DNA from 3 places in the Christensenella sp. MSJ-20 genome. Region 2 is predicted to be linked to each of the others. Evidence: riboswitches for the same ligand, from Rfam matches in the RefSeq annotation. Region 2 holds a riboswitch; each other region holds the start of a gene.
What was found. Region 2 has a riboswitch for molybdenum cofactor ahead of KP626_RS03705 (ABC transporter substrate-binding protein). Riboswitches for the same ligand answer to the same signal wherever they lie in the genome.

Region 1 (8,043 bases), 110 kb from region 2:
CCGTAGGCTGCGCGTCCCCCACCTTCCGGCAGATGAAATATACCGGGAGCGCGCAGATGGGTACCAGAAAAAACACCGACGCCGTTCCCAGGTTGGGCACCAGGAACAAGCCGGAGCAGACGGCCGCCACAGCGTAGCCTAGGGAACCGTACCGCCGGGCGGTGGCGTATTTCACCCGCCCGTCCGCATCCTGGATCTGCAACATCCAGCTATCCAGGATGGAAGCGGCGGAAAGCCGGAATGCAGAGCCCCCAACCATGACGATAACCGCCAGGGAGAGTCCCCCCAGCATCGTGCTTCCCGTCAAGGGAACCCACAGCCAAGCGGCGGCGGTAACAAACCAACAAAGGATAAAAACCCTACGGCTGGAACCGATCTTATCGGATATGATCCCAAAAACAGGCGGCGCGGCCATCCCCACAAAGGCGATGGCCGCCATAGCGCTTCCCACTGCCACGCCGCTCATGCCGGTTTCCCGGAGAAACTGGGATAAATAGGAATTAGAACAAAGGCTGGCCCAATAGAGAAATTCCAACAGGCACATGAAACGCTGACGAACCCGATAATCCATGATAGCCCCCATCGCAAAAAGGATAAGCGGACCCCCGCTAACACTGGCGCACAACGCCCATCTTACTAAAAGGGGACGGGCCTTGCAAGGGAAACTTGCCTGCGCGTCCAATAAAACGGGCCCTCATAGAGGGCCCGTTTCAGGATCGCGGCTTAAGCGGCAATCTGCTTTTTCTTTCCAAACAGGAGGAACAATACCATCATTCCTGCGGCAAAGGCCGTCATTGCGCCGATGATGGTATAGCACATCCGAATGCCCACCCCGGAGATCAGAGCGCCCACAAGAAGATGGCCCAGGATGCTGGATAGGTTCATCACCGCTCCGTTCATGGTAACCACCGTGGCGTTCAGTCCTGGAGGCGCCATACTGTGGACATAGCTGATGGAATTGCTGAGCATGATGGCGTATACCATGCCGCTGATCATCAGGAGTCCGGTGAGGAGCCATACCCCGCCGATGAGGGCGCAGAGGATCTGCTCTATGGCGTAATAAGCAAAGCAAAGGGGCAGGACCACCTTGGAGGAGTATCTCCGGCCGATGATGGGCACCAGCATAAAAGCGGGCACCTCCATCAAAGCGCGTAGGCCGATGACGATACCCATCATGCTGTTGTCCGCCCCCATGTCGGTGATCAAATAGGGCAGCATGGTATAGCTGCACATAAAGGGCATCCATACGATGATGGCGCAGGCAAAATAGGTCATGATGTAATACTTTTTAAAAACCCGGCCCACCTGGAGCTTCTGCTTGGGCTCATCGCGCTTGGGCGCAGCGGCAGGAGCGGCCGTCGCCTCGGTCTGGCCAATCCGACGGCACAAAAGCAGCACGGGAATGGCGCAGATGGGCAGAAAATAGAAGATGTACTGGGGCGCGATCCAGGCCACCACTAAAGAGGATATCAGAGAAAAGAAGGCATATCCTAGGGAACCGTACTTCCGGGCATGGGCATAAACAATGCGCGGCTCCGCTTCCTGGACCTCCATCAGCCAGCTGTCCATCAAAGACCCCACCGGCAGGCGGCTCCAAGCGTCTACAAACAGGAGAAACACCATCAGGGGAATCCCCGCGATTTTGATGGAAGCCGAGATGGGAATGATGAGCCAAAAGATGGCGGTGATGGTAAAGGCCACGGTAAAGGTCTTGCGCACCGACCCAATCTTATCGGCGATCATCCCCGCGATGGGAGGCGCGATCATGCCGATGCAGGCCAAGGCGCTCTGGATGCTGCCCACCGTAACGCTGTCCATTCCGCTGTTCTTGAGGATCATGGCGATGTAGCTGCTCCCGATCATGGACCCCATGTAAAGGAATTCAACCAGGTTCAGCCTGCGCTGTGTAACTTTGTACTCCACGGAATCAACTCCCTGTAAAAAATAAGTATGGAAAGGCAGCCAAACGGCTCCTTCGTCATCTGCGGACACAAAACACAGTAAACCGGCGAAACCACAAAAAAGCGGCGCTGCCGCTCTCTCTACAAATCCCCTCCCAATTTCATCACGATTAACACTCTATCCCATTACGGCGGCAAAGTAAATACATCATTTGACGTTTTTTCACGGCATTTCTTTGTTTGAAAGACGGCTAAAGCTCATACCCTCCGGCCCAAATATAGATCCACGGTATCATAGATAGTAATGCTTTTGCCAAAAGCCTCGATGGCCTCCCGGATCTCCCGCAAAAGGCCAGTCCGTGCGTCCGCCTCCATGGAGCGGTGGTCGGAATAGGTGTTCAAAAGGGCGAGATAGGATGCCCCGTCCATCACCCGCGTTCTATGGTATAGCCGGTATTGGACCTCTGCAAACCCGTATTCCTCCAGTAAATCCCTGTATCGGCTGCAATCCGGCTCGGCAAACTCGCGGGGTGCCGCTGTTCCAGGCCGATAGCGCCGGTAAGCCCGTTGGATTTCCCGATGCAAGGGGTCCTCTGCCCGGCCCACAAAGGGATGATTCCAAAACAGCGCGATGGTTCCGCCTGGCCGCAGCAGACGATAGGCTTTGGGAAACCCCACCTCCGGCGGAACCCAATGAAACGCTGTGGCGGAATACAGCAAGTCATAGGTTTCCTGGGTATCAAAATCCTCAAAGGATACGCATTCCGCCTGAAAACCAGGCATGCCGGAAAATCGTTTTTGGCAATATGCTATCATACGATCCCCCAAATCCAGTCCGGTCACACGGCATCCTGTGGCTAGAATAGGCCCGGTAGCCTGGCCGGTGCCAATTCCCACCTCAAGGGCAGACCGCTCCCCTTCCAGGCCAGCGTATGCGATTAGATCGGAAAAAAGCGCCCCGGGATAATCCGGCCGGCTTCTGTGGTAGTTTTCCGGATCCTCATCAAATTTCATCCGCAGCTCTTCAGCCTCCTGATGGCCTTCTATCCCGCTTTTCACTTTCCTCTCCCTCTTCCTCTATTAGGATGCTTTTTCATCTTACCACAAAAAGACGGGCCGTGGGACTTGCCCCACGGCCCGTAGTGAATCCACCCTGCCCCGCTGCTTTTCTAAGCCGTTTTGCGGAGCCTCTTCCCCAGGACTTGGAACAGGATAAACAGGCCCACGGCACAGATGCCCACGGTACCCACCACAAGATACCCGGTACGTACACCGGCGGCGTCCCGCAGGATGCCGCACACGTTGTTGGCAATGATTCCCGCCACCCCCATAATGGCACCGTTAACGGTGACCACCGTGGAAGACAGCCCTTCCGGTGCCTTGGAGTGGATGTAGTTGATGACGGTGGAAATCATAAAAGCAAAGGCAACGCCGCTGGACAACATCAGGGCGATGACCACCCAAATACTATGGGCGGTGGACAGCAAAAAGGCCTCACAGGCATAATATCCAAATACCAGGCAAATCAAAACGCTGGGCTTTACCCGTTTCTGAACCTTGGGCACCAATAGGAAGCAAAAGAACTCCGCCCCAGCCTTGATGCCGGCCAATAGCCCCACCATGGACTTATCCCCCATAATATCGCCTACCAGGTATTGCAGCTGAATGCCAGAACCGCTGAAAGGCATCAGCATAAAAATAGCGCAGGCGAAATAGGTCATCAGGTCGTAGCTGTGGAACAGACGCCCCAGTTGCAATTTTTCCCCCTTGGCTTTTGAGGGAGCTGTTTTCCCCACCGCGGGGCCGGGATCCCCAATCCGGCTGGCTAGAAACAGAATGGGAATCAAAAACAGCGGCATCAACCAGAACACCGCGCCGGTGCCCAGCAAGGCCGCCAAAGGAGTGGATAGCGCCGCCATGGCGGCGTATCCCAAAGAACCGTATTTTCTGGTGTTGGAATAGTTAAAGGAAGGCTCGCTGTCCTGGATCTTCATCAGCCAGCTATCCATCAGGGATTCATGGGATGCCCGGAAGAAGGTGCCGGATAGCAGCAGAACCACCGTAAGGGGAAGGGTCCCCAGCTTTACGCCCACCGAAAGGGGGACAAAAAACCAAACGATGGACGCGCCGGTCAACGCGATACAAAAGGTTTTCCGTACGCCGATCTTATCTGCCAGCATGCCAAACAGCGGAGGCGTCAACATGGAAACCACGGAGATCCCGCTCATGGCGGCGCCCACAGCGGTGCCGTCCATTCCCGTCTCCCCCAGGATCACCGCGATAAACGAAAGGGAAACCATCCCCGCGTAGAACAGCAGTTCCTGGACGTTGATCAGCAGCAGCTTTTTCTTAAATTCCATCACAACAACCCCTTTAAAATGATTTAACGCCGGAGAACTGCGGCGCCCACAGATTGCAGTTCGGTGGAATCGTTCCCTAATATTCAGATAAAATCCCCTCTGGATAATCCAAGATTATCCTTTTTTCAGAGGGTTGACAATAGGCAAATATAGGAAACGGAGGGGAAATCCCCTCCGTTTCAATTTCAGAATCCTGTAACTACTCTAAAATCAAATCCCCAAAGCCCGAACGCTCGTGGAAGCCGGGCGTGGGGTTCCAGGTCCCTGCGTGGCGCAGGTCGCCCTGGGCGCACACCGTAAAGAAATTCCCCTTGATCCTGCTGCCAGAGCCCAAGCCGGTACAGCCGTATACCTGGTTCAAGATGGCAAATGGAATCTCATAGGTCAGCTCCCAATACTCCCCATTGTAATCCGCAGGATCCGCCACCGTGCTTTGGATATGGAACTCCTCCGGCAGGATATGCCACAAACGCCCCCGGGGCTTGATGTACCCAAAGCCCAGGAGCAGTGCCCCCAAGACGTTGGTTTCAAAATTCATGTAGTCCTCCCGAACATCGGGATAGGGGTTCAAGAAAAACTCCACGCAGCTGTTCTCCGATACGGGATCGTTGTAATTCCGCAGGGTACCCAGGATAGCGGGCTCCTCGGCATGGAATTTTACATAAAACCGTTCCCCATCATGGCACACCTTGGCATAGGCCTTGGGATAATATTCCTTCTCATTGGGGGAATAGTTGGTAATATCCGCCTGGGGGATATCCTCCCAGGGGACGTTCGCTCCAGCGGGAATCTTTTTGATAACATAGGTATTCACAAGCTCCACTCCCTTACGGTTTCATTCCGATTTTCACTGCCCTTATCCTATCACATTTTGGAGGAATCTTCCACAGGCTCCTGGGATACCACCACATACTGCCGGGGCAACTGGATACCCGCCCGGTCAAAGGCCAGTTTCACATCCCGGCGGATCTCACAAAGAGCAGTATAGCCCAAGGCTGGGCTTTCCGTCCAAATGGAGGCCCGAAGCTTCAGGGCGTTTCCATCGATATCCACCAGCCGGACCGGCACCTTGGGCTTGCCCTCGGCCAGTTCTTCCTCCGTCCGCTGATCCAGACAGAGGGGATGGCGCTCCGCGATGTCCCTTACGGTTTCCATGGCCAGCAGCAAATCGGATTGGCCCGATATGGCAATGTCAAAGAAGTTGCAGAATCGGTCCCCCACCACATCGGTGTTCTCGATGACCATCTTATCCAAAACGCTGTTGGGCACTACGATCAGGGAATTGTCAAAGGTTCTGAATTTGCTGTACAGGATGGTCACGCTCTCGGCAATGGCCGTTACCCCAATATCCCGCAGCTTCACCCGATCCCCTTCCGCAAAGGGCTTCGCGGTGGAGATCAAAAGCCCGCTGACGAAGTTGCTGAGGCTCTGCTGGGACGCAAGGCCAATAAAGACCGCCACCACGCCGGACCCGGCCAAAAGGGAGGTCAGGAATCCCCTAAGGGGCTTGATCTGGTATAGGATGCCCAGAAGGGCAAAGAGGATGATCAGCGTCCGAACGATGGACTGCAAAAAACGCAGGTTGGTGCGGCGGGATCCCATACGCTTTTGAATCCCCCGGAAAATCCGCCGGCTGATCCATAGACAGATCACCGCCAAGAGGGCGATGAGCAGGGTGTCGATCAATGCTTGCAGGGCGCCGCCCTCAAACCACCCATTGAGGGATTCCCAAAACTGTTCCATTTGTTTCACTCCATCAAAAAATGCCTCTGCCATAGTAGAGAGTATGCCAGTATAGTAACATGATTCCCCAAAAAAGGGAAAGGACCATGTCCACCATACACGGTCCTCGCATGCCCCTTACAACGGAATATAATATACGCAGATGCATATATCCAATCTCAGTACCGCGCCGAACAAAAAAGGCTTTACGATGTGTAAAGCCAATAAACCCCTACTTGGGTTTCTCGCACTCTTTTCCACACCGGGAGGCATAGGTGTTTCCCCCTATACCCTAACGACTTTTGGCCATAAACGCGAGGTTCTTAGGCGTTCAGTTCAGAGCAGTATTTAATTTGCTCTTATCATAGCATCCCCCTCGGTTTTTTGTCAACCAATCCCACGATATTTTCAGCAATCGATTTAATCAATACAAAAATTATCTAATTTTTGTATTTCCTTATCGCATAGGGCTTTTGCCCCATTGGATTATTTCAATGACGGAGATCCGTGTCCTCTTTCCAAATACCAGTCCTTGCTCAGAGATGCCGTCCTAATCAGCCCATGGCTTCTGAAAATCCCCAAGAAAATGCCGTCCATTTTAGAACCCAATATCAAGCGGTTCCGGTCTCTACAAAATAGACAGCAATGTAATATCATCGGCCGTATGAATGATCTGCCGAAACAGCACTGCACCTATCAGATATAAAAAAGAGCGTCCCACAGCATCCCGCCCGTGTTCGCAAAACGGCTGAACCAAACCATTGTGGAGTTTCTTTCATCCATACCCTAAAACGTCCATTTTAGCTTTTCACGAGGCGATTCCCCTGGATCGAAGTTTCTTCTCTCCGTGAAAACCTCAGACGCATCCATCACAATTCCAACTTCCTGCATCCCGGTCAATCCGCTCAAAAGAGCGTCTTTCATCCCAGAACAATATAGAGTCCCTCCATATTCTGGCATAGAGAATCCGACACGCGTAAGCCCCAGCCTATTCCGTTCAAATTAGAAAAAGAGGCCCGCATAAGCGGGCCTCCATGAAGCGAGCAAGCCTATAAGCCGAGTTCTGTCGTGAATGACCATCTATCTAGGCCCTGCGTCACCGCGGGGCTCAAGCAGTTACCCGGAGCGTGACGGGCCGCCACAATTGCTCCCTATCAACCTTGCACCGGATGGGGTTTACATAGCGGACAAGTCGCCAGGCCGCTGGTGAGCTCTTACCTCACCTTTCCACCCTTGCGTCCCAAACGGGATTCGCGGTATCTCTCTGTTGCACTTTCCTTGAAGTCGCCTTCACCGGACGTTATCCGGCATCCTGCCCTATGGTGCTCGGACTTTCCTCGAGCAAACGCTCGCGGTCATTCAGCCTACTCGCGTCATACCTATTCCATGAAGAGAATCCTGCCGCAGCTCTCGCACTCGATGATCCCCTCCCCCTCCTTGATCTTCCGAAGGGTCAAGCTGGGAATGGTCATATTGCAGCCGCTGCATCGATCCTCGTTGACCTTGGCCAACGGGTTCAGCCGGTTTTTCTTGATCTTCTTATACTCCGCCAAAAGCGCGGGATCGGTGATAAATTTCTCCTTTTCCGCCACAGCAGCCTGCAGGGCGTTAAGCTCTCCCTTGGCCTCGTCCAGTTCCTTGTCATGGAGGGCCTTGAGCGCGTCAAAATCGGTCTTGGCCTTCTGCATCTTCACATAGGCGTCCTTTAGGACCCCTTCCGCCCCATAGGCCAGCTTGCTGATGTCATTGAGCTCCTTATTCAGCCCGTTTAACTGTTTGCTGAGGGCGTCCATTTCCCTGGAAATCCGGCGAAGTTCCTCCAGATCCTCATCGTCCCCCAGGTCGGTGAGGTCCTGATCCAGCATGGCAAATTCCTCCATGGCCTTCCGAATATCCTCTTGAATAGAGGCGGCATTCCGCTGCCCCTTTAAGAGATCCTCCTCCAGCTGCTTTATCTTTTTCTGCTGCTCCAGCAGATAATTCCGCATGGCCAAAAGCTTCTTCCGGGTCTGGGACTCCCGAAGCTTCCGTTCAAAGCGGCTCAGATTGATGTCGGCTGC
Region 2 (8,043 bases):
GAAAACCAGATGTATCAGAGATTCCATATTCCTGGCAGGCAACGGTATCGGCCCCGGGACGGGGCGGTAGAGGGGGATTATTCCCAGGCCGCTTTTTATCTGGTTGCCGATGCGTTGGGCAGCCGTGTGTCGGTGACAGGGCTTGATTCCAACAGCGCCCAAGGGGATCGGGCTATCCTGGATATCCTTTCTCGAATGGGCTGCCGGATGGATGGAGGCGCTGTCCTTCCGCCAAAGCGGCTCACGGCTACTCATATCGATGGCAGCCAGTGCCCCGATATCGTGCCCATTGCGGCTTTGGCGGCTTGTCTTTGTCATGGGGAAACGAAAATCACCGGAGCGGCCCGTCTGCGGATCAAGGAGTGCGACCGGCTGGCGGCTACCGCCCAGGAACTGAGCAAGCTGGGAGCCAGGATTGAGGAGACTCCCGATGGATTTCTTATTCAGGGGGTGGAGCGCCTTGCCGGGGGCGCCACGGTGTGGAGCCACGGGGATCACCGCATCGCCATGATGCTGGCCGTGGCCGCCACGGTCTGCCAGGAGCCCATTTACCTTGAGGACTATCCCTGTGTACGGAAGTCCTATCCGGGATTTTTCCGGGATTTTACGGCGTTAGGAGGAAAAGCGGATGAGTGGACAATGGGGTAATTATCTGCGCGTAAGCATTTACGGGGAGTCCCACGGCCCGGCCATCGGCATCACCATAGACGGCCTGCCAAGTGGGCTGCCCCTGGACCTGGATGCCATTGCTTTTGAGATGGCACGGCGGGCGCCTGGGCGGAGTTCGCTCTCCACCCAGCGCCAGGAGGCGGACACGCCCCGGATTTTGAGCGGCCTGTATCGGGGGAGGACCACCGGCACCCCCCTTTCCGCTACCATTGCCAATACCGGCGCCCATAGCGGGGATTACGGGGAAGAGTTGGATTTGCTCCGTCCGGGGCATGCCGATTATACCGGGCATGTACGGTATGGCGGATTTGAGGACCATCATGGCGGGGGACATTTTTCTGGACGGATCACCGCACCCTTGGTATTTTGTGGGGCGGTCTGCAAACAGATCCTGCGCCGCCATGGGATTGACGTCTACGCCCATGTGGCTGCCCTTGGGGGGATTCAAGACGCGCTGCTTCTGGATGTGCCAACGGGGGATCCCCGCCTGCCAGAGCTGGCAAAGGAGGTGCTGCCCTTGCTGGATCCAGCCAAGCGGAAGCCCATGGAACAGGCGATTGACGCTGCCCGCATGGAGGGGGATTCCCTAGGGGGCGTCATCGAGTGCGGAATCTTCGGGGTTCCTGCGGGGCTGGGCGCTCCTTTCTTTGATTCGGCAGAATCGGTGATCGCCCATTTGTTGTTTTCGGTTCCCGCCGTCAAAGGAGTAGAATTCGGATTGGGATTTGCCATGGCGGCCCTGCGGGGTAGCCAGTGCAACGATGAATTCTATTTGGAAGGGGACGCAGTGAAAACCCGTACCAATCGAGGGGGCGGTATCCAGGGGGGCATCACCTGTGGCATGCCGGTGGTGTTTCGGGCGGCCGTTCGGCCCACCGCTTCCATCCATCGGGAGCAGCAAACGGTATCCCTCGTCCGGCATCGTGAGGAGCCCATTCAGACGGGCGGTCGTCATGATCCTTGCATCGTGCCCCGGGCGGTACCGGTTATCGAGGGGGTAGCGGCTATGGCCATGGTGGAGTTGTTAAAGGAGAGAGCGGCATGGGGGATTTGACGGAATATCGGAATCGAATTGACGCCATTGACCGGAAGATCACCGCCCTTTTTGAGGAGCGGATGGATGTGGTGTTGGATGTTGCCCGGTATAAGCTGGCCCATAACCTGGAGGTTTTCCAGGGAACCCGGGAGGCCCAGGTGCTGGAAAAGGTACAGGCGTTGTTGGAGAACCACGCCTATGATGCCGGCGTGCGGGAACTGTATACCGCTCTTATGAACATCAGCAAGGATTATCAGCGCCAGCTTTTGTCGGAGGAGCGGCAATCCTGCCAGGAGCTTTCCCCCTTGAGAGCGCAGGGAGCCATCGCCTATCAGGGAGTTCCGGGGTCCTTCTCAGAACAGGCCCTCCGGGAACTGTTTGGGGAGGAGGCCCCCGTCCGGCGAACCGATACCTTTGAGGAGCTCTGCCAGCTGGTACAGGGTGGGGAAGTCCCCTGCGGGGTCCTGCCGGTGGAAAACACCACCACAGGATCGGTCTTTGAGGTATATGACCTTTTGGAGAAGTATAACCTCAGCGTGGTGGGGGAGCGGGTCATCGGGGTGCAGCAGCACCTTCTCGCTCTGCCGGGTGCTCGCCTCGACGACATCCGGGAGGTTTATTCCCATAGCCAGGGGATCGCTCAGTGCGCGGGGTTCCTCCATACCCACCCTGGGTGGAGGCTGATTCCCTATTACAATACTGCTACCAGCGCCAAATATGTGTCCGAGTGCGGCGACCAAACCCGGGCGGCCATTGCCAGCCGACGGGCGGCAAGCCTCTACGGTCTTACGATTTTAGCGGAGGCCATCAACGATGTGCGGGACAATAACACCCGTTTTTTGGTGGTGACCCGGGAACCCATGAGGGGGCCGGGGAACAAGGCCACGGCGGTATTCACCCTAAAGAACCGCCCGGGCACCCTAGCACAGCTGTTGACTGTCTTTGCCCAAAGGGGCATCAACATGACCAAGATCGAGTCGAGGCCCATCCCTCACCGCCCCTTTGAATACCGCTTTTACGGGGATTTTTCCGGGGATTTGGGGGAGAACTTCCAGGAGGCGGAAATGGTTGCCCAGTCCCTAAGCGAACATTGGCGGCTGCTGGGAATCTATCAGGCCCATAAAATGGGAGGACGAACTTTAGGCGGCTAAAAACCACAGTCGTTGTGAGGATTGGTGAGCATCTATGGAATGTTATGGATTGATCGGGGAGGTTCTGGGCCATAGCCTGTCCCCCCTGATTCATACCCGCATCTTAAAGGAGTTGGGCGTCCCCGGCACCTATCATCTGATAGAGGTTCCCCGCGGCCGCATCGGCGGCCTTGGGGAAGCTATCCGGACCCTTGGCATCCGCGGAGTCAACGTTACCATCCCCTATAAACGGACGGTGATGGAGCAGATGGATGTTCTTTCTCCCCAGGCAGAACGCATCGGGGCCATCAATACCGTCGCTTTGCGGGATGGACTATTATACGGGGATAATACCGATTACCATGGATTTCTGGCCATGCTGGCGCAGAAGGGCATCGGCGTGTCCGGCCGGCGGTTTACCGTTTTGGGAACGGGAGGTGCCAGCCGGGCGGTGACCACGGCCATCCGGGATGGAGGTGGGGAGGTGACCCTGGTGAGCCGCACGCCACGAGAGGGGGAACGCTCCTACCGGGAACTGGAACGCTGGGAAGGGGATGTGCTGGTCAACTGTACCCCCGTTGGAATGCATCCTCATACGGACGCCTGCCCGGTGGGGCCCACCGTCATCGAGCGGCATGAGGATATTGTGGATTTAATCTACAATCCTCTGGAGACCAAGCTTCTGGTACTGGGCCGAACGCTGGGCAAGCGCACCTGTGGAGGGCTTTGGATGCTGGTAAGCCAAGCGGTGCGGGCACAGGAGCTTTGGCAGGAGCGGGACATTCCCCAAAGGATTGGGGAAGCGGCCTATAAAGAGGCCTGGGGCGCTCTGCATGAGGGGAGGCATCGGCGATGATCCTGTCTCTAATTGGTATGCCGGGCAGTGGGAAGACCACTTTGGGAAGGCTGGTTGCGCGGGAATTGGGATGGGATTTTGTGGATATGGACGACGCCATCCAGGATATGGCGGGACGCACCATCCCAGAGCTATTTTCCCAAGGGGAGCCGGTATTCCGCCAATGGGAGGCCCGGGTCTGTGCCCGCTTATCCAGCGTTGACAGGCCTACGGTAGTGGCCTGCGGCGGGGGGGTAGTCCTAACCCCTGGCAACATTGACGCTCTGAAAGCCGGTGGGCCTGTGTTGTTCCTGGATAGGCCCCTGGCCCATATCGCTGGGGATATTGACCGATCCACCCGTCCGCTGCTGCGGGATGGAATGGATCGCTTGTATCAGCTCTATGCGGACCGTTATTCCCTGTACCGGGCGGCCGGGGACGCGGTGATTCAAAACGATGCGACCCAGGAGGCGGCGGTGGCCGCCATCCTGGTCTATCTGAAGGAGGAAGGAATCGGATGAACCTATTGGTGATCAACGGCCCTAATATGAACTTTCTTGGGATTCGGGAGCCGCAGATTTACGGCAGCGTGGGACTGGAGCAGATCAACGCTCGGATAGACGAGGAGGCTCGGAAGCTGGGCCATACGATGGCGTTTTTTCAGAGCAACTGCGAGGGCGCCATCATCGATGCTTTTCAGAAGGCCTACCATGACGGGGTGGATGGGATCATCCTAAATCCCGGCGCCTATACCCATACCAGTTATGCCATCCATGACGCCATTCAATCGGTATCCATCCCCACGGTGGAGGTGCACCTGTCCAATATCCACGCCCGGGAGGAGTTTCGGAGCCGCTCGGTGACGGCGCCGGTCTGTCTGGGCCAGATCTGCGGACTGGGGGAATACGGCTATATCCTGGCGCTTTACGCATTGAACCACCATCTGAAAGGAAAACGGACATGAACATTGCCATTGTTGGCTTGGGGGTTATTGGGGGATCCTTCGCCCAGGCCCTGTTGGAGAAAAGCGACCACACCGTTTTTGGAGTGGACCGGAATCCCGATACCATCCAAAAGGCCCTTTGCCGAGGAATGATTCGGGAGGGCAGCGTCGATCCCGAGGCGGTACTGCCCCGCGCGGATCTTACCATATTGGCGGTGTATCCTAAGGATGTACCTGCCTTTTTACGGGAGCATGGAAGCTGCCTGAGGCCGGGCACCGTCCTTACCGACGTTAGCGGCGTCAAAGGCCCTCTATGCCGGGAACTGGATGACCTTCTGGCTCCAGGGGTGGACTTTGTTTTAGGCCATCCCATGGCCGGAAGGGAAAAAGAGGGCATCGATTTTGCCAGTGCGGAGGTATTCCTTGGGGCCAACTATCTCATCGTTCCCCGGCCGGGAAACCGGGAAGAGAGCATCCGATTGGTGGAAGATCTGGTTCGGGAGCTGGGGTTTGGCAGGATCAGACGCATCTCGCCGGAGGAGCATGATCGGATGATCGGTTTTACCTCCCAACTGCCCCATGTGCTGGCGGTAGCCCTTATCAACAGCGATCGCCATCCCCAGGAAACCAGCTCCTTTGTGGGGGACAGCTACCGGGAGCTGACCCGGATCGCCAATATCAACGGGCCCTTATGGTCCCAGCTTTTCCTGGGGAACCGGGAGAATTTGCTATTGGCCATGGAGGACTTTGAGATGCAATTCCAAGAATTGAAGGAGGCCATCAAAAAGGAGGATGAGGAGCGGCTCATGGAGCGGTTTTGTGAATCCTCCAGGCGCCGTTTGGAGTTGGAGCGGCGCTAGCCAGTGCCGTTAATGGAAGAACTGGATGTGCCGTTGAGGAGATCCGGCTTTCGTATTTCATGTTTTAGAAAGAGAAAGGGGCTGTCGCCCGGCAGTAGTCCCCTTGCCAGAGATTTGAAAATGGGATAGAATGGCTATGCTTTTGGCAAATTGTGTCGAAAGATGAAGGAGGAGTATCCTATGCATTGCGCGGAGTGTCTCGTTCAGAACTGTCAGGTTCAGTGTAAACAGCCTGGCGGTGCGGATTGCCCCATGAAGGATCAGGCGTTATTTGACGCCATTCTGGCCGAGTATCAGAAGCCGGATATCCATACCTTTTATGAGGCCTCCGTGGAGAGCATGCGGCAATCCTTTGCCCGTCTGACCCGGCTGATGGAGACCATTAATTTTTGCAGGCTGATGAAGTATCATACCATCGGCATCGCCTATTGCAGCGGCATGCTGCGGGAGGGACGGATCGTCAATGCCCTGTTCAAAAAAGAAGGCTTTGAAACCGTATCGGCCGGCTGCAAGGTGGGTGGATTTTCCAGTGAGGAGCTCATCGGGCCCTGCCCCATGCGGGAATCCCTTCCCGAGCGCAGGGATCTCCGGAGCCCGGATGGACGGCTTCATCCGCCGGAAAAGGTCAAACCGCGGGCTATCTGTGATCCTATCGGCCAAGCCATGGTGCTTAACGAGGCCAATACCGAGTTCAACGTTGTGGTAGGCCTATGCGTCGGGCACGACAGTCTATTTTTGCAGTATGCTAACGCTCCTTGTACCGTTTTGGTTGCCAAGGACCGAATGTTAAACCATAATCCTGTTGCGGATCTCTATACCGCAGAGGCCAGGGGCCTTCTATGATTCCAACCTGACCCAGTGAACCATACGAATCATACCGCGATTTTTCAAGCAAGCGACGCCTACCGCCCGATGGGCTATGGTCCGCTGCCAATGGGTTGCGCCGGAAACGGCGCCGCCTTCCGTGTTTGAAAAGAAAGATCGGCGCAGTTTTCTGTACGCGTGGATTTTTCTGCGCGTTCTTTTTTTGTTACAGCCGTGGCCTATGGCTGCTGTAAAATAATGTTTAAGGATAAGGAGAGGACGGAATGAAAAAGAAGACAAGCCTTCTGCTGGCGCTGATGCTGGCCGCTCTGATGCTCATGACCGCCGGCTGCGGCGGCCCTGCTTCTGAAGAGGCTCAGACCCAGACCGTAACTGGCATGGGGGGAGTGGAGGTTACCCTTCCCAAGGAAGTGAAGACCATCGTGGATACCTGGTCTGCCGCTACGGACAACCTATTTAACCTGGGCGCCGGCGAGCTGCTGGTTTCTGGACATCCCGCTGCTGTGTCCGATTGGAGCAAACGGGTTTTCCCTGGAATCGCTGATCTGCCGGATTATTCCAAGGCCACCGCTGAGGAGCTTTTGGAGCTGAACCCCGATATGGTCATCGTCACCAGCACCGAAAAGGAGATGGAGCTGCGGGACGTAGGGGTAAACGCCATCAACCTCATGTATACCGATTATGAGGGCTTCCAGAAATCCACCACCATCCTGGGCCAGATCCTGGGCGGCGAATACGAGGAGCGTGCTAAGGCTCTGGTGGACTACACCCAATGGGTTACCGACACCCTGGCGGAAGACCTGAAGGACGTTCAGGAGGAGGACAAGCCCGTTGTTCACTACATCATGACCTCCGATACCACCAAGCTCTATTCCGGCGCTGGCGGCGGCAGCATCATCGAAGAGTGGATCAACTACGCTGGCGGCAAGCTTTCCACTGCGGCCTTAGGCAAGGGCATGGGCTTGAAGGACGTTACCGCTGAGCAGATCCTGGCCACCAACCCCGACTATATCATGATCGATGGGGATAACGCTGTGGAAGTCCGTGACGCTCTGAAGGCCAGCCCCGAGTGGCAGGACATCACCGCCGTCAAGGAAAACAGGATTTACTGCATCCCCAAGGGCTGTTTCTGGTGGGGCCGTTTGTGCGGCGATACCCCTCTGCAGGCGCTGTGGGCCGCAACCATTCTGCATCCCGACAAGGTTTCCTTCGATATCAAGGAAGAGACCAAGAAATATTATAAGGACTTCAAACAGTGCGAGCTTACCGACGAGGAGGTCGATCAGCTTCTGCGCACCGAGCTGCTTCCCCAATAGAATAAGTTTGGAGCATCTTTATGGAAATCCAAAAGCAACATAGCAAAAGAAAAAGTGAGAACGCCCTTTGGCGTTCCCACTTTTTCATACCCGTATGTGTGATAGCCCTTGTGGTTTGCATCGGCTCTCTCTGCGTGGGACGGTATGGTATCGGGCCTTTGGAGGCTGTTAAGATCCTGCTTTCCCGTATCATTCCCATGGAATCCACCTGGACGCCTACCATGGAAAACGTGGTCTTTCGGATCCGCCTGCCCCGTATGCTGGTAGCAGCCATGGTGGGAGGCGCTTTGTCTCTCTCGGGATCGGTCTATCAGGGAATCTTTAAGAACCCCCTGGTATCCCCCGATCTATTGGGCGTTTCTTCAGGCGCTTGCGTGGGAGCAGCCATAGCCATTCTATTGGGCCTGGGAGGCACCGGCATCCAAATCT
Region 3 (8,043 bases), 840 kb from region 2:
AGGGTGTCCCCGGCCTTGACCTCGTAGGCTTCATAGGTGGGGTAGAGCTCTATGCCGCCCGGGCCAGGAATCAACAGGCTTTCGCCCGCGTAGATGCGGTTGGGATCGGCGATGCGATTTAGGAAGGCGATGGCGGATACCGTGGTGCCGAAGCGCTGGGCGATAGCGGACAGGGTATCCCCCCACCGGACGGTATACCGGGTAGCCTGCTCATCCTGGGAACCGGTGGTGGAGATCTGCAACTTTAGGACCTCGCCGGGATAGATCAAATTGGGGTTGGCGATGGTGTTGAGGCTGAGGATACTCCGAACGGTGGTGCCGTAGCGGGCCGCGATGGCGGATAGAGTATCGCCCCGGCGGACGGTGTAGTCCAGGTAGGCGGTTCCGGCGGGATTCTGGTTATGACACCGCACCGTCAGCACCTGGCCGGGATAGATCAGGTTGGGGTTGGCAATGTTGTTAAGCTGTACCAGATCGGCCACGGTGGTACCGTAGCGGGCCGCGATGGCCGATAGGGTATCGCCCCGGCGGACGGTTACCTGGATCCGGGTGCAGTCGGGGGTGGTGGGCTCAGGATCGCTGGGGCTGGGCACCGGAGTAGCGCCGTCCAGGAAGATATCCCGGGTGAATTGATCCCGATCCACATTGCCGGATATGCCGGGAACCCGCCCGGTGCTGGTGTACTGCCAGCCTATCCAGGAGCGCCATTTGCCGTTGTCCCCCGGTTGGAATACCCCGTAATGGGCCACCCAAAGAGGATATTGCTGGGCTAGGCCGGGGCTTAAAATGGTGCGGGCGGTATAGGTGTTGGCGTACACCACGCCGGGTAGGCCGGATTCCTCTGTCATGACCTCCATAAAGGCCAGGGAGATGGCGTTGACCTCCTGGGCCGACAGGCCGTCGAAGGTTTCAAAGTCCATGGCCAGGCGGCAATCGGGAGAGGTTCCGGCAATGACCGACAAGAAGTAACGGGCCTGCCGCTGGGCCTCGGCTACGGTGGTGGCGGTGACGTTGTGGTAGAATCCTACCTTCAGGCCGGCGGCTTTGGCCCCCTCGTAGTTGCGCCGAAAGTAGGGATCTTGGTTGGTTCCATAGCTGGAACGGATATATACCACCTGGATGCCGCTGTCCCGAACCTGGTTGAAGTCGATGGCTCCCTGCCATTTGCTGACGTCGATCCCCTGATAGATGGTGGAATCGGAGGGCGGGAAGGCCAGGGCGGAAACGGTGGTCAAGCAGATACATAAAACCGCCAGGATGATGGCGGATAATTTTTTGAGTTTGTGTTTCATGGCTTCCTCCATGTTGGATTGGACCTTGGGTCCATTTCATACTATGAAAAAGCACCTTATGGGGTGAGCCATGGTTTGGTGCCGCCTAAAATAACGGCTGTTTCCTGCGCTTACGCCGACGCTGTAAACGCTTATACTTTGGATTCGTCAAGGGCTAAAAGAAAAACAGCGCCCACGGGGGCGCTGTTTGATCCGTGGCTGCGGGCTATCCCTGCAGTTCTTTTTCGATGCACAGAAGCCGGTTGTACTTTGCCACCCGGTCGGAGCGGCAGGGAGCGCCGGTTTTCATCTGTCCCGCGCCGGTGGCCACCGCCAAATCGGCGATGAAGGGGTCCTCGGTTTCCCCGGAGCGATGAGAGATCACCCGGCCGAATCCGGCATCCTGGGCCATCTGAATGGCGCTGAGGGTCTCCGTGAGGGTGCCGATCTGGTTGGGTTTCACCAGGATGGCGTTGGCAGCCCCTTCCCGGATGCCCCGGCCTAGGCGCTGCGTGTTGGTGACAAAGAGATCGTCCCCCACCAGCTGTACCCGGTCTCCAAGGGACTGGGTCAGGGCTGTCCAGCCTGCCCAGTCCTCCTCTCCCAAGCCGTCTTCGATGGAAGCGATGGGATAGCGGCGGCAAAGGGCCTCCCAATAGGCGATCAGCTCCTGGGCGGTATGGAAGGCGCCCCGCTTGGGAAGTCGATAGCCGGCGCCGTCCTGCCATTCGCTGGCGGCGGCATCCAGGGCTAGCTTCACCTGATCTCCGGGGCGATAGCCCGCCGCCTCGATGGCCAGAAGGATGATGTCGATGGCCGCCTCGTCGGAGGGCAGGTTGGGGGCAAATCCGCCCTCGTCGCCCACGCCGGAGGAAAGCCCCTTTTGGGCCAATAGCCTGCCCAGGGCGTGGTAGATTTCGCTGCACCACCGAAGGCCATCGGCAAAGCAGGAGGCGCCCGATGGCAGGATCATAAATTCCTGGATGTCCACGTTGTTCTGGGCGTGGGCTCCGCCGTTGAGAATGTTCATCATAGGCAGGGGGAGTTTATCTCCAAAAACGCCCCCAAGATACCGGTAGAGAGGCAGACGCAGGGCGTCCGCCGCTGCCCGGGCTACGGCTAGGGATACCGCCAGGATGCCATTGGCGCCCAGGCGGGATTTGTTGTCGGTGCCGTCCAGTTGGATCAGGGTTTGGTCGATGGACCGCTGGCAAAAGGGGTCCAGGCCTATAAGGGCGTTTGCGATGGGGCCATTGACGCCGTCCACCGCGCTTAAAACCCCCTTACCCCCGTATCTATTGGGATGCTTATCCCGCAGCTCATGGGCCTCGAAGGCCCCGGTGGAGGCACCCGAGGGGGCCATGGCCCAGCCCTGGCTGCCATCGGTGAGCCATACCTCCGCCCGGACGGTAGGGTTCCCTCGGGAATCCAGTACCTCCAGGCCTTGGATGCGTTCGATTTTAGGTGTGCGCATGGGTTTCTCCTTCCTTATATCAATTTCCACTTAAAGAGCAGGACGCCGGCGATCATCAGGCCCAGCCCCACATACTTGCTCCAGCCAAAGGCCACTTTCTCGGCGCCCATGAGCCCGAAGGCGTCGATAAGGGCCGCCACGAAAAGCTGGGCGATCAGGATCACGGAAATGGCGATGGTGGGGCTCAGGTTTTTGATGCCCACCATCACGGTGATGGTGATCACCAGGCCCAGCGCGCCGCCCAAAAGGTATAGCTTGTTGACGCTGCCTAGCTCCTTCCAGTTGCCGTTTCCCAGCACCAACATTGCGATGATGGACAGGACAAAGGCGGTGCCCTGGACGAAAGCGTTGGATTCATACAGCCCGATGCCCTCGCTGAGCCGGGTGTTCATAACACCTTGAATGCTCATGGCGGCTCCGGCTATGATGCTCATGATTACTCCTAACATGGAATCACCTCGGGTTTAGTATGGCTTTGATCCCCGCCTTCATACCAAAAATTGTGAAAATGCCCAAAACGCGAAAAGCCCCCATGACCGGGGCTTTTCATGGAAAACAGTTATTGCTCGCTGCGGTGCCCATCGTGGGTAGCGAAAAAGGAAAAACAGATCAGGGCAGCGATGCCCACGAGGGTATAGATGATCCGGCTGACGATGGCCGCCTGACCGCCGAAAATCCATGCCACAACGTCGAACTGAAAAATTCCGATTGCGCCCCAGTTCAGACCGCCGATGATCAGCAGGGCGAGGGCAAGTTTATTGAACATTGTGATTTCACTCCTTGATATAAAATGTGGTGCTGAAGATTCCGTTTACATTGTTTGCAGATGCCGCCATCCATATGCTGGGGAGTAAAGGAAAACAAAATGTTTTTTTCCAGTTTTAAGGGATGAGTTGCCCTGACCCTATGCAAAACGCTTTTACCATGGCATACTATCAATCGTAAGGCTGAAAGGAGCGGATCGAATGGAATCCATGGTGGTGTTTTACGCCTGTGATGATTTGACGGAAACCACGGCGTTTTACCGGGATCTACTGGGGTTGCCCGTTTGGCTTGACCAGCCCGGCTGCCGCATCTTTGACACAGGATACGGATACCTTGGCTTTGTGGAGCGGGAACGGACGGTGGAAGCATATCAATGCATCTCTTTTAATCTTAAGGATCGGGCGGCTGTGGATGCTCAGTACCAGCGGCTAAAGGATGTGCTTTCCTGCACGCAGCCTCAGCTTCACCAGCGTTTTCCCGTCTATTCCTTCTTCGTAAAGGATCCCAACGGCTACACGGTGGAATTTCAAAAAATTACTCAACCATAGAGACCCTGTATTGAGAATACCCTTGGCTGGATATCCTTTATCCAGCTTTTTTTGTTGACCCTTGACAACATATGGGTGGTTTGGGTTACACTGGGAAAGCAAAACTATACAACATAAGGAGGAATTTTAGCTTGTATAATTTCACCTATGACATCGGGACGGTAGTGCATTTTGGCAAGGGCCAGATTGAAAAGCTCCCAGAGGCTGTTTTGCAGTATGGCAAAAAAGCCCTGCTCTGCTACGGGGGAGGAAGCATCAAGAAAAACGGCATCTATGACGCCGTCACCCAAGGCTTTTCCCAGGCGGGCATCCAGTGGGTGGAGCTTTCCGGCATCGATCCCAACCCTCGGGTTACCTCGGTGGCCGAGGGAGCAAAGCTTTGCCGGGATAACGACGTAGAGGTGGTGGTGGCCGTAGGCGGCGGCAGCACCATCGACTGCGCCAAAGCCATCGCCTGCGCGACCTTCTACCAGGGAGACCCTTGGGATCTCATTACCCAGAAAGCGCCCATTACCAAGGCATTGCCGGTGCTGTCGGTGCTGACCCTGTCTGCTACCGGTTCCGAAATGGATTGCGGCGGGGTGATCAGCAATCTTGAGACCAACGATAAGATCGGCTTTGGGGCTCCCATACTGCGGCCCAAGGTATCCATTTTGGACCCCGAATACACCTTTAGCGTATCCAAGTACCAGACCGCAGCCGGCACAGCCGATATCATCTCCCACATTCTAGAGGTATACTTTAGCAGGGAGACCGATTTCTATCTCAATGACCGGCTGTGTGAAGCCCTTTTGAAAACCGCCATGCACTTTGGAAGGATCGCGGTGGAGGAGCCCCAGAACTATGTGGCCCGGGCCAACCTCATGTGGACTTCCTCCCTGGCCATCAACGATCTCATCAGCTATGGCAAGGGCTGTGCCTGGTCCTGCCATCCCATGGAGCATGAGCTATCCGCCTTCTTTGACATTACCCATGGCGTGGGACTGGCTATTCTGACGCCAGCCTGGATGGAGTACATTCTTTCAGACGTCACCGTGGACAAGTTTGTGGAGTATGGTGTTAACGTGTTTGACCTCCGCTCCGAAGGAAAAGACCGGTACGATGTTGCTCGGGAAGCGATCGATGCTACTCGCCAGGTGTTTGTGGAGATGGGTATTCCTACAAGGCTGTCGGAAGTGGGCATTGCCCGGGAGTCCCTTTCGGCCATGGCCCAGAAGGTGGATCTTCCCGACGCCTATGTTCCCCTGGGCCCCAGCGACGTGCTGAAGATCTATGAGATGTGCTTCTAAACGTAAAAAACAGCGGCGAGAGCCGCTGTTTTTTGATAGAAGCAGAATATTATAATCCGTACACTTTGCTTTGATCGGTCTCCCACCACATAACAAAGGAGCGGGTCTCCCGGCGGAAGGTAACGCTGCCGTCGGAATTCTGGGTGAGGAACCGGTCCAGATTGGCCCGGTATACGTCCATTTTGCCAGGGGCCACGGTGCCCAAGCTGACCATCTCGGCATAGGCCTCCTCTCGGCAGCTAAAATCCCGAGTGAAGCCATCGGTGAGGATACGGACGTTGGGGTCGTAGCCCATATCGTAGACCATGTTATAGGTGACGTTATAGCCAACCCGCCGGTCCATGGGGAAGGGACCGCGCCGTTCCTCCTCCTCGGAGCAGCCTACAAAGATATCATGAAGGATGTTGGGAATGCTGGGGGCATTGGCCCAGGCCATGATCACCGCGATGCGCCGGGCAAAGCTGCTGAGCTTGCGCAGGTTCTGAAGTCCTACCGAGCGGGACGCGATGACGATGTCATGCTGCTCCAGATCCCGTCCTAGTTCAGCCGTCTCCCAGTCCAATAAACGGGGAGTGAGGTTGGTGACCCCAGCGTCCTTGGCGTTTTGGATGCAGTGATTCAGCATTCGTTGTGCGGAATCCACCGAGGTAACGCTCTTGGCCCGCTGGGCCATGGGAACGGAAATGCGCCCGGGGCCGCACCCCACATCCAAGACGGTGTCGGTGGGGCGGGTTTCAAAGGCATCCAAAAATCCCACGGTATAGCTCTTTTCCATGGCGGCCATTTGCTTGTACATATCGGCCGCCCGGTCCCACATGTTGCCCTCCTCTTTTTGTTGGGGCGGGGCCATGGGAGGCCGGTTTAAGCGCTGCAATTCCTGCCAGTTGATAAGCGGCTGTTTCATTGGTGCGATCCCCTTTCATAAAAAACTAAAAAACGTCCTCTCCATCCAAAAGATGAAGAGGACGTGAGTTGCCGGTCGCTGCATCCATCTTTTCGGGGCGGAAGGCCGGCTCTTTTCAAAACCGACCCTTTGGCCCAGCTCCATATGGCGACAGGCCACTTAGGGGAATGGGCTCGAAGGATAGAAACGATTTCTCAATGGTGCTTGTACAGTATCATAGGGATTCCGGGATGTCAATCCGTCCAGCCTTTTGAAAGGGATCGTTCCGGCTGAAGTGTAGCCGTCTGCCGCTGCTTTTCATATCCTGTAGTGTGACAATTGGAGGTGGTATGTGTGACCATGCAAGCCATTGTGATCGGCGTACAGAGAAACCGTCTGCTTGTGCTGGATCTGGAAACGCGGCAGCGGGTAATCGTCCACACCCCCCATGCCCATCGGTTCCGCCAGGGCAATGTGGTTCGGATCCGATACAACGGTGTTATGACAAGAAGCATCCCGCCGCAGATCACTGCGATCAGCATTTTTGCGCTCCCATGGGGCGGCCCTTGGTGCAACGCCAATACCTGCCGGTAGCGCCCTCCTCAGGCGGGAAACAGATCCTCTTGAACCATTGGAATTCCCTCGGAAGCCGTCGGCTTTCGGGGGTTTTTCATGTGGGCTACCAGAGGTTGGGCGTGATGACCCGCTCCGCCTCGGGAACTCCGTTGTCCACCAATAGATTGCGAAGGTTGGTCAAAATGCCGCAGTAGGTTTCAAAGAGAAGATGGGCAAAGCCCTGCCGGTCGTCCTTCTCCAGACAGGAGAAGATCCGTACGGCCAGTTCATTGGGGGCGTCCGGAAAAGGGCTGTTCCGCCGGTAGAGATAAATGCCCCCGTAGAAGATATGGTCGATCTTTTGCAGGATGACCTTGAGCGGGTAGAGGGGGACGTTGTCCACCACGTGGCTGGTGAGATCGGCCAGCGAGATGCCCTGTGGCTGCGAAAACGCCTTTTGCAGGGATTGCCGGGTTCCGTCAAAGGCCGACAGGGCGATTGGGCGAACGATCAGGGCCATAAACTGAAGGGCGTTGAGGTGCAGCAACAGCCTGGAATGATTTGTATTTTTGATGCTGGCGGATAGATCCAAGGTTAGAACTTGGGTCCCCCGGCCGTTTTGCGTTTTAACAAATCCAAGGTTGTTTAGAATGGAGAGCGCCCTGCGGACGGTATGGACCGATACCCCGTATTCCTCTGCTAGAGCCCGCTCCGACGGCAGATAGGAGCGGTAAGCGTATGTGCCAAAATTGATCCTTTCCGCCAGATCCCGAGCAATTCGCTGATAGTGCTGATGGATGCCATAGCTGGTGTTCCACGAGAAATAGCGGCGGGGGTCCATGGGCTCCTGGGGGTACTGAACGGCAAGGTGCTGCATGCAGCACGCAACGGAATTGGCGATGGAATGATAATGCGCCCGAAAGCTGTTTTGAATGGCATAGGTGTTGCCGCTTCTCACCGCGTCCAGGATACGGTTAAATTCTTCCTTTTCCTTCTCCTGGGGAAAGAGTCCGGTTTCGGTAAGATATTCCGTTAAGAAGGAGGTTTCCCCATGTAGTTCTAAAGCGGAATGCACATCGCAGAAAAAGGGGTTTCCAGAGGATTTCAGAATATCATGAAAAAAGCGGGCGGGGATTTTCCAGCCGTTGGAGGTTAGGTTGGGGCGCCTTGCCCACCTAAGGATGTCGTCGTAATGATCCAGGTTGATGATATCGGTAAACTGGCAACTAAAGGTGAGGAGATCGGGCATTAGCGCCTC

Region 1: another riboswitch for molybdenum cofactor. It lies ahead of KP626_RS03155 (mechanosensitive ion channel family protein); the one in region 2 lies ahead of KP626_RS03705 (ABC transporter substrate-binding protein).
Region 3: another riboswitch for molybdenum cofactor. It lies ahead of KP626_RS07995 (class I SAM-dependent methyltransferase); the one in region 2 lies ahead of KP626_RS03705 (ABC transporter substrate-binding protein).

What each region holds. Positions count from the first base shown of each region.
Region 1 covers NZ_CP076563.1:606,915-614,957, forward strand. Annotated here, with positions in the region: gene KP626_RS03130 (MFS transporter) at 1-571, opposite strand, end outside; gene KP626_RS03135 (MFS transporter) at 724-1,923, opposite strand; gene KP626_RS03140 (class I SAM-dependent methyltransferase) at 2,160-2,915, opposite strand; gene KP626_RS03145 (MFS transporter) at 3,071-4,261, opposite strand; gene KP626_RS03150 (carbohydrate-binding family 9-like protein) at 4,461-5,075, opposite strand; gene KP626_RS03155 (mechanosensitive ion channel family protein) at 5,126-6,004, opposite strand; molybdenum cofactor riboswitch at 6,218-6,337, opposite strand; RNA gene rnpB (RNase P RNA component class A) at 7,020-7,354, opposite strand; gene KP626_RS03165 (zinc ribbon domain-containing protein) at 7,363-8,043, opposite strand, start outside.
Region 2 covers NZ_CP076563.1:718,848-726,890, reverse strand. Annotated here, with positions in the region: gene aroA (3-phosphoshikimate 1-carboxyvinyltransferase) at 1-648, shown strand, start outside; gene aroC (chorismate synthase) at 629-1,723, shown strand; gene pheA (prephenate dehydratase) at 1,711-2,856, shown strand; gene KP626_RS03730 (shikimate dehydrogenase family protein) at 2,891-3,691, shown strand; gene KP626_RS03725 (shikimate kinase) at 3,688-4,191, shown strand; gene aroQ (type II 3-dehydroquinate dehydratase) at 4,188-4,634, shown strand; gene KP626_RS03715 (prephenate dehydrogenase) at 4,631-5,473, shown strand; gene KP626_RS03710 (DUF1847 domain-containing protein) at 5,654-6,316, shown strand; molybdenum cofactor riboswitch at 6,347-6,468, shown strand; gene KP626_RS03705 (ABC transporter substrate-binding protein) at 6,562-7,614, shown strand; gene KP626_RS03700 (FecCD family ABC transporter permease) at 7,635-8,043, shown strand, end outside.
Region 3 covers NZ_CP076563.1:1,563,484-1,571,526, forward strand. Annotated here, with positions in the region: gene KP626_RS07965 (LysM peptidoglycan-binding domain-containing protein) at 1-1,292, opposite strand, end outside; gene eno (phosphopyruvate hydratase) at 1,498-2,745, opposite strand; gene KP626_RS07975 (DMT family transporter) at 2,760-3,194, opposite strand; gene KP626_RS07980 (DUF378 domain-containing protein) at 3,305-3,511, opposite strand; gene KP626_RS07985 (VOC family protein) at 3,711-4,058, shown strand; gene KP626_RS07990 (iron-containing alcohol dehydrogenase) at 4,190-5,347, shown strand; gene KP626_RS07995 (class I SAM-dependent methyltransferase) at 5,397-6,251, opposite strand; molybdenum cofactor riboswitch at 6,322-6,442, opposite strand; gene KP626_RS08000 (hypothetical protein) at 6,585-6,824, shown strand; gene KP626_RS08005 (GntR family transcriptional regulator) at 6,910-8,043, opposite strand, start outside.